DNA from 2 places in the Shewanella sp. 2_MG-2023 genome. Region 1 is predicted to be linked to the other one. Evidence: predicted binding sites of a transcription regulator. Region 1 holds the regulator's gene; the other holds the start of a gene.
What was found. Region 1 encodes LexA, which represses DNA repair genes until DNA is damaged. Its sites were predicted from a motif close to TACTGTATNNNNATACAGTA; they were not measured.
Positions count from the first base shown of each region.

Region 1 (4,445 bases):
TTAACTCGTCATATGTGAGTGTTTGTGAAAGTGAAGCTTCAGCTGCAGCTTTGGCATCTACGGCTAGCTGCTTTTGGTCAAGCAGCCATTGCTCATAATCAGCTTCGGAAACGGCTTCAACCACGATTGGCATAAAGCCGTGATCTTTGCCGCACAACTCAGCACATTGGCCACGATAGGTGCCGATTTTATCGATTTTTGTCCATGCTTCATTAATGAAACCAGGGTTAGCATCTTTTTTAACCGCAAATGCAGGTACCCACCATGAGTGAATAACATCATCACTGGTCATCAAGAATCGAACTTTACGATTAATAGGTAATACGAGAGGTTTATCGACTTCTAATAAGTAAGTTTCAGTCTTTTCCGCAGAGCCTTGGATTTGCTCTGCAGGCGTTGAGAGTAAACTAAAAAACTCGACATCTTCGTTGAAATAGCTGTAATGCCATTTCCACTGAGAGCCAGTCACTTTAATGGTTAAATCTGCATCGCTAGGATCTTCCATAGCAATCAGAGTTTTAGTGGCAGGAATTGCCATACCAATAAGGATGATAAATGGCACGATTGTCCATGCTATTTCGACCTTGGTACTGTCATGAAAATCAGCCGGCACTGCGCCTTTTGATTTTCTGTGGTAGATCATTGAGTAAATCATGATCCCAAAGACCACAACACCGATAGCACAACAGATATATAGAATAATCATGTGGAGGTCATAAACCTTGCCACTGATTTCTGTTACGCCTTGCGTCATGTTAAGCGGCATATCAGCCGCCGCAAGCGGTACTGCAAATAGCAGCACCATTAATCCATACAACAATCGCTTCACAAGACCACTCCTCTGCCAATTGCGATTTGCAATAACAACAAGGAAAAGTCACACAGTAATACTCTGCTCTATGCAAACTTCTCTATTCCCGAAAAAGTTTGATCACTTCAAAGTACACGGTGGCTGCGAGTATCAATACTCGATTATTCTATTGGTTTATGGTGGCCACACTTGTACCTAATACTGAACTTTTCAATTCTTAAATTGACGCTTTTTATTCAAGGCTTTCTATACCGCATGGTACCAGCACAATCTTTACAGCGTTTTGTAGCTTTTTATCATTTTATAAACTCAAGAGTGACAGCAAATTGTTACTCTCTTGTTAACTACATTACTTGGAGATTAAATATTGATCAAGATCACTTTATCATCTAATTTGCTGAAAAAAGGCGCAAAAAAAAGCCCTTCACATAAATGAAGGGCTTTTTAAAGAGAGATTTGTTTAGTGAAAAGCAGATAAATTTAAGCTTGTTGGTGTTACAGAAGTATTGGCACCCATATGTTCATCATGTAAGTGAGTATTTACATCTTCAATGATGACACCTTGTGCTAATGCGCTTTTAGCAACCAATTGAATGCGTCGATTATCACGCGCATCTAGTGGTGTAGTCCAAGTAATAACGGCACTGGAAGTACCACTTGTTAGTGCTTTTTCCATCGCCCAAAGCGTTTCTACTTCATCTTTAGTGTGAACAAGTAAAACACGATCCATGCGAACGTTAGCGTTAGCCAATATTTGTTTATAGCCAATATGCGGAGGATTAATCAGTACAATCCAACGACCTTGCTGGCTTAAAATGGCCAAATGGCTGCACAACTGGGTTAACTCAGTTAAGCCTTGGTTGGCACTTTGCTTAGTTTCAATGCCTTGTTTAACTGGCGCAGTTGTTGATGTCATATCGACCCATAAGCCTGGATGACGTGGTGCATTACCTAATAATGTGTTCATAACCAACCTCCATTTCGGATAACGCCAACTGCAAGCCCTTCAATTGTCAGGCTCTGGCATGTTAAATCTACTTTAATCGGCGAATATTGTTCATTTTCTGCGTGCAGATAAACAACGTTGCCTTTCTTTTCAAAACGTTTAACTGTGACGTCATCATCTACGCGAGCGACGACCACTTGACCATTTTTAGCTTGCTGCATTTTGTGAACAGCTAATAGGTCACCTTCAATAATGCCAATGTCTTTCATACTGTCGCCACGAACTCGTAGTAAGAAATTAGCATTTGGTTTGAACATTTCAGGATCAACTTGGAAGTATTGTTCAACATGTTCCAGCGCAAGAATAGGTTCACCTGCTGCAACTTGTCCGATAAGAGGGAGGCCTTCTTCAACTTCCTCTTCTTCCTGAATCATGCGGATTCCGCGTGAAGTACCAGGAATAATTTCGATACAGCCTTTCTTCGCCAGCGCCTTTAAATGTTCTTCGGCAGCGTTAGCACTTTTAAAGCCTAATCTAGTGGCAATTTCTGCACGAGTCGGTGGCATACCTGTCTCAGCAATATTACATTTAATTAGTTCTAGAATTTCAGCTTGTCGTGGCGTTAAAGGTCTCATATTGATTCCTGTTTTTTTATACAGTGACTGTCATTATATACAGTATCTTTGGTCGCGCAAGTATTAACCAATGAAATTTATGCTATCTGCTGGTTTATTGTTGTTTTTATTATCTGACATTGTATTTTAGTTGTTGTAAATCATTATCTTAGTTGTTTTTGGTTATGTATGTTTTTTATTGGCACTAATTTTAATATTAGTACTTAACAGAGAGATTTTAGGTCGATACAGTATATTTATACAGTACTGTTGATGCATTTCGTCCAGCATAAATCAGCGTTGGAATTGCTTAATTATTTTCAGCTAATGGTCTTCATATTGCTGCTCAATTGTTAAATACAGATAAGCAGGTTAGTGAATCCCATCTAGATTCTGGTATCCTATGCGCAATAAATCGTTGTAGATAATGCGAATACTCATGCTAAAACCAGATTCTATCATTGCTAAATCGTTGCGTTGGATTCAGAAATTAATGGTACACAGTGTTGTTGTGCCTGAAGATCCGTTCGCTGACTTAAATCTAGATCCAGAAAAGCCAGTGGTCTATGTCATGAAGACAGAGTCGCTGAGTGACATTGCTGCTTTGCATGAAATGTCGGCTAAGTTTGGCTTACCAAGTCCTTATGAAAGACTGGATGTTGATGGTTTAAATACCCCAAGAATTGTCTGTGTTGAAGGACGAAAGCCGCTGTTTGGCAAGCGCCACAGTGGTGAGAAATTTGTCGCCAATTTCACCAAACTACTCGAATTACATCAAAAGAATAAAGAGTTAGATATTCAGTTGGTGCCTGTTAGTCTTTATTGGGGACGTATTCCTGGTAAGGAAGATGACACCATGACCGCTGCCGTGTTTGAGCGCGAAAACCCGACTTGGCTGCGTAAGTGGTTAATGATCCTGTTTTTAGGTCGCCATAACTTTATTCAATTCTCTAATGCAATGTCATTACGTTACATGGCTGATGAGCATGGTACGGATGTCAGTATTGCCCATAAACTCATCCGCGTGGCACGAGTCCATTTCAGACGTCAACGTAAAGTGATGACAGGACCGCAACTGCCAAACCGCCAAGCGATGTTCAACTCGTTACTTAAGTCAGAATCTATTACTAAAGCGATTCAAGAAGAAGCGGCGAATAAAAAGATATCTGAAGAAAAAGCGCGCGAAAAAGCCATTGAATACCTCGATGAAATTGCCGCTGATTATTCTGATAACTTGATCCGCATTGCTGAGCGCTTTTTAACTTGGTTATGGAATAAGTTATACAGTGGTATCAGTATTAAAAGCGCCGAAAAAGTCAGAAAGCTACACCATGACGGCCATGAAATTGTCTATGTGCCATGTCATCGTAGCCATATGGATTACTTATTACTGTCTTACATCCTTTATTATCAAGGCATGGTACCACCGCACATTGCTGCCGGAATTAACTTAAACTTTTGGCCTGCGGGGCCAATGTTCCGTCGTGGTGGTGCGTTCTTTATTCGTCGTAGTTTCAACGGCAATAAATTATATACCGCCGTATTCAGAGAATATTTAGATCAATTATTTGCCAAAGGTTATTCAGTTGAGTACTTCACTGAAGGTGGTCGCTCACGTACAGGTCGTTTACTAGCGCCAAAAACGGGCATGCTAGCGATGACTGTGAACAGTGTTTTGCGTGGTATCGAGCGTCCAGTGACATTGGTGCCTGTGTATTTGGGTTACGATCACGTGATGGAAGTGTCGACTTACCATAAAGAGTTAAGCGGTAAGAAGAAGCAAAAAGAATCGGTGTGGCAGGTATTTGGTGCATTACGTAAGTTAGGTAATTTTGGTCAAGGTTATGTCAATTTTGGCGAACCCATTAACGTACAACAATTCTTGAACCAACAAGCGCCAGACTGGCGTGAAGAAATTGCTCAAGATCCTGAGCAAAAACCGACTTGGTTAACGCCTGCGGTTAACACACTTGCCAATAAAGTGATGACCAATATCAACAGTGCTGCGGCGGCGAGTTCAGTGACGTTAACCAGTATGGTGTTGTTGGCTGCAGAGCAAAATGCGTTAGAGCGC
Region 1 covers NZ_JAUOSO010000010.1:13,025-17,469, reverse strand. The annotation lists gene coxB (cytochrome c oxidase subunit II) at 1-829, opposite strand, end outside; gene Q4600_RS11275 (cell division inhibitor SulA) at 1,272-1,778, opposite strand; gene lexA (transcriptional repressor LexA) at 1,775-2,392, opposite strand; gene plsB (glycerol-3-phosphate 1-O-acyltransferase PlsB) at 2,811-4,445, shown strand, end outside.

Region 2 (4,445 bases), on a different contig from region 1:
TACTGATAATAACTAAAGGTAAGATTTTCTCGAGCCAAGCAGCATCTATAAGATATACAAAAATACTACCTAAAATTGCACCGAAAAAAGTCGCGATAAAGGCGGTTCGCCAAAATCTTAAGTTAATAAGCTGTTGCTTATAATAAGTATACCCAGCAGTCATTGAACCAAAGCAAGCTGCTAGTTTATTGGTACCAAGTGCTAAATGGGGCGGTATTCCCATTGTTAATAATGCAGGAATAGATAATAATCCACCACCACCCACTACAGCATCAATAAAACCGGCCACAAGACCAATAACGGCCAAGATTACCCAGTGGCTTGGATCTAACAAGAATTCCAAATAATTACCTATTCTATAACTTTACGAAATGGCGGAAGGGCATCAAGTAATGATTTGCCATAACGCTTAGTAATAAGACGTCTATCTAAAATGGTTACGCGACCATAGTCATCTTCTTTACGGAGTAATCTACCACAACTCTGGATTAATTTGCGTGAAGCATCTGGAATAGTTAGCTGCAGGAATGGATTGCCACCTTTACTCTTTATGTATTCAGCATGTGCTTGTTCAACGGGTGAGGTTGGCACCGCAAACGGCAATTTAGTCACGATTAAGTTAGTTAAATAATCTCCCGGTAAATCTAACCCTTCTGAGAAACTGCCAGTACCAAAAATTATGCTTGGTTTACCTTCATCGCAGCGTTGTTTGTGTTGTTGCAATATTTGTTGTCTTGGCATGGTTCCTTGAACAAAAAGTTGCTCTTTAGGTATTTTGCCACTGACTTGATCTGTGACCTTTTCCATTTGCCAATATGAGGCAAATAAAACCAATGTCGCCATTTCATCTTCAACTAGTGCAATGATTTGTTCAGCTAGTTCGTCAGTATAGGCATCTTCTGTTGGCTCGTTATTCATCTGTGGGATAAATAAAGTGGCATTATTTTCGTAATCAAATGGCGATAGTAGTGCTAAGAAGCGACTGCCATCATTAAGGGATAGACCAACTTGATGAGCAAAATGATTGAAATTATTTAATGCTCGAAGCGTTGCACTACATAATACGACCCCCGCTGCTTTTTGCCACAGCATGTGTTCAAGCATAAAGCCAACTTCAATAGGGGAGGCGCAGAATAAGTAATCCTGTTGTTTTCCGGTAATTAATTCTGCCCAACGTGCCATCGGAGCACCTTTTTTCGAATCCTCTTTAGCTAACATTTTCCAAAGCTTACTTAAGTTCTCAAGTCGCTGCAGGATAAATCCCGCTTCTGAGAGAACGGCTTCAGATTGATGCTTAGGCAATTCACCATCTTTAATGGCTTCACTGAGCACAGATTGAATTTTGTTAAACTGTTTGACGGCTAGATTTGAGGTGGTCGCTAAATTTTCGGCCTGTATTAGTAATGACTCTGGTAATTTGCCATTTTCAAAACGTAATCGAGTTTCTGGGTTCGCAAATAATTTAGGCTGCGTATCGCAAAAATGCGCCACTTGATTAAGTTGAGTCACTAAATCGCCAATATGGTCAAGCATGGCTTGTACTGGCGCAATGATATGAGTCGTTTTAAGTTGATTTTGCAGTTTTGAGCAAGTTTTCGAGGCTTTTTCTAACCAGTCACTGGCTCCTCTTAGTGTGGCTTGCGCACTGGAAAAGTCTCTGGCAACGGTTGGCAGGTGATGGGCTTCATCAATAACGTAAAACATATCTTCAGGCTCAGGTAAAATCACCCCGCCGCCAAGCTCTAAGTCAGCAAATAATAGACTGTGGTTTACAATTAATACGTCCCAAGTTTCGACGTCTTCGCGCGCTTTATGAAATGGACAGTTGTGGTGACTGGACATTTGACGATGGCAGCTGTGCTTGTCACAACAGATTTGTTGCCATAAGAAGTCTGGTAATGGTTGCTCTAAAGTATCAATTTCGCCATTCCATTTACCTGCCTGAAAATCTTGATGCAGTACTTTTAGTAAGTCAATTTGGCTTTGGTCAGGTTTGGTTTGCCACATTGCTAATTGTGATGTGTCTTCTGGACCAATCATTGCTGCAAGTTTTGCTAGGCAAACGTAGCGCTGTCTTCCTTTTACGAGACCAAATTTAAAGTCGACACCTGATTGCTGTAAAAAGAAGGGCAGGTCTTTGTGCAATAATTGTTCTTGAAGGGCCACAGTTGCGGTGGCAATACATACTTTTTTCTTGCTGGCTAATGCAAGTGGAATAGTACCTAAGATATAAGAAAGAGATTTACCAATACCGGTACCAGCTTCACAAACCATGATCCTGCGATGTTTATCATAATCACCAGCTAATGTTTTAGATATTTCAGCCACCATGTAGTTTTGCTCTCTACGAGAACGAAAATTTGGCATCGCAGTCGCAATATCTTTATAGATAGTGCGGATCTGAGTTTTAATATGATCCGTTAACATGTATGGCCCATTAGTAATCTTTACTTACTAATTCTTTATTTGCTGGTATATGCTGTACATAATAACAGTGATTTTAAATGTTCGGAATAAATAATCGAACGTTTATAGCGTCTTTAGCGACACAGGTAAGTAATTTAGTGGTAAAGATAAGTTTATTTAGTTAACTGAAAATACTTATTTGCCCCAACGATAGGTTAATCATGCATAAACAGACGATTTCAGGGCAACATTGTAGATGACAATACAAAATTCAATAGGCACTGATACTAGCACTAGCACTAGCACTAAAACTAACAATGATGCTTTACTTTCGATCAAAGGAAGGGTGCTGACTAGACATGCGACTTATCGTCACGGCCGATTAATGCTGCAATATTATATAAAAACAGAAACAGGACCGGCACTCATTGAACTAGAACAAGCTGAAGTTATCTGTTTTTGTAAACAAAGTGACAGTGAATTGATTCTCGGTCATTTCAATTCAGGTATACGTATTGAGCCTATCAGTTTAAAAAACTTTAAGCATCAAGCTGTTTCATGCATCTATTTAAAGTCAACGACAGTACAGAAGCAATTGCTCAGAATTGCCAATGATGCAGGAATCGAGATCTATGAAGCCGATATAAGGGCAGAGCAACGTTATCTTATTGAGCGATTTATTGCGTTAGATGCAGAGTTCATTGTTTCTGCTGACTCAAGCAATGCAGAAACACCTTTATCACTGACTGAGGGGGCTACTTTTGCAAGTGCTAGCCATTCGAATGACCCACTAGCATGCTATGCAGCATTCAAAACAAGAAAGGCAGATTTAGCCATTCCATTATCAATGATTTCACTGGATTTTGAATGCAGCCCATCTGGAGAGTTGTACTCAGTTGGATTATATGGCTCTCAATCAGCACTTGATAATCAAAGCCCCTTATATAAAAAAGTCATTATGCTTGGTCGACCTGATTTTGACGCTGATGAGATTAATGAGTCTGATGATAGCGTTGAATATATTCAATGGGTTGATGACGAAGTGGCATTAATCCATCAGTTAATTCATTGGTTCAATGAATATGATCCTGACATTATTATTGGCTGGGCAGTGGTTACCTTTGATTTAGCACTTCTATATAGGCGTTGTCAGTATCATCGAATTCCTTTGTTAATCGGTCGTGGTGGTACAGAATTATCATGGAAAGTTGAAGATAAATTCAGACCAGAAACGCTGTCTTTACCAGGAAGGGTTGTTTTGGATGGTATTGACTGGATAAAAGCGGCATTTTATCAATTTGAGCGATATTCACTCGAACATGTCTCGCAGCATTTATTAGAAGAAGGTAAAGCCATTGATCATGTTGAAAATAGAGGGCAAGAGATTTGCCATTTATTTGCTAATGACAAAAAAGCACTCGCTTTTTATAACCTGACAGATTGCCGACTGGTTTGGGATATTTTTCAAAAAACACAATTATTGGCTTTTGCCTTAGAAAGAGCAAAGTTGACGGGATTAGAATTTGGCCGAGTTGGAGCATCGGTTGCTGCTTTTAATAATCTCTATCTTCCGCATTTACATCGAAGTGGCTATGTTGCCCCTGCAAGAGCAACAAGTCATGGCTTAGAGTCACCAGGTGGTTATGTGATGGACTCTATTCCTGGTTTTTATAAGGATGTATTAGTTCTCGATTTTAAGAGTTTATACCCTTCAATTATTCGTACTTTTTTAATCGACCCCAAAGGATTAATAGAAGCGGAAAATCAACTTAAGGAGCATACTGTCCCAGGTTTTTTAGAGGCTCAATTTAGTCGTGATAATCCCATTTTACCAAAACTTATTGCTCAGCTCGCTGCGCAAAGAGATTTAGCTAAACTTAATCATGATAAACCTCTTTCTCAAGCTATAAAGATAATCATGAACTCTTTATATGGGGTTTTAGGCTCCAAAGGTTGTGTGTTTCATGATGCAAAACTCGCAAGCTCAATTACGATGCGTGGCCATCAGATAATGAAGCAAACTAAAACATGGATTGAAG
Region 2 covers NZ_JAUOSO010000011.1:159,463-163,907, reverse strand. The annotation lists gene Q4600_RS12740 (TSUP family transporter) at 1-343, opposite strand, end outside; gene dinG (ATP-dependent DNA helicase DinG) at 352-2,427, opposite strand; gene Q4600_RS12730 (DNA polymerase II) at 2,663-4,445, shown strand, end outside.
Region 2: dinG (ATP-dependent DNA helicase DinG) is a predicted target of LexA. The motif match lies at 2,478-2,497, and genes of this name have one in related genera.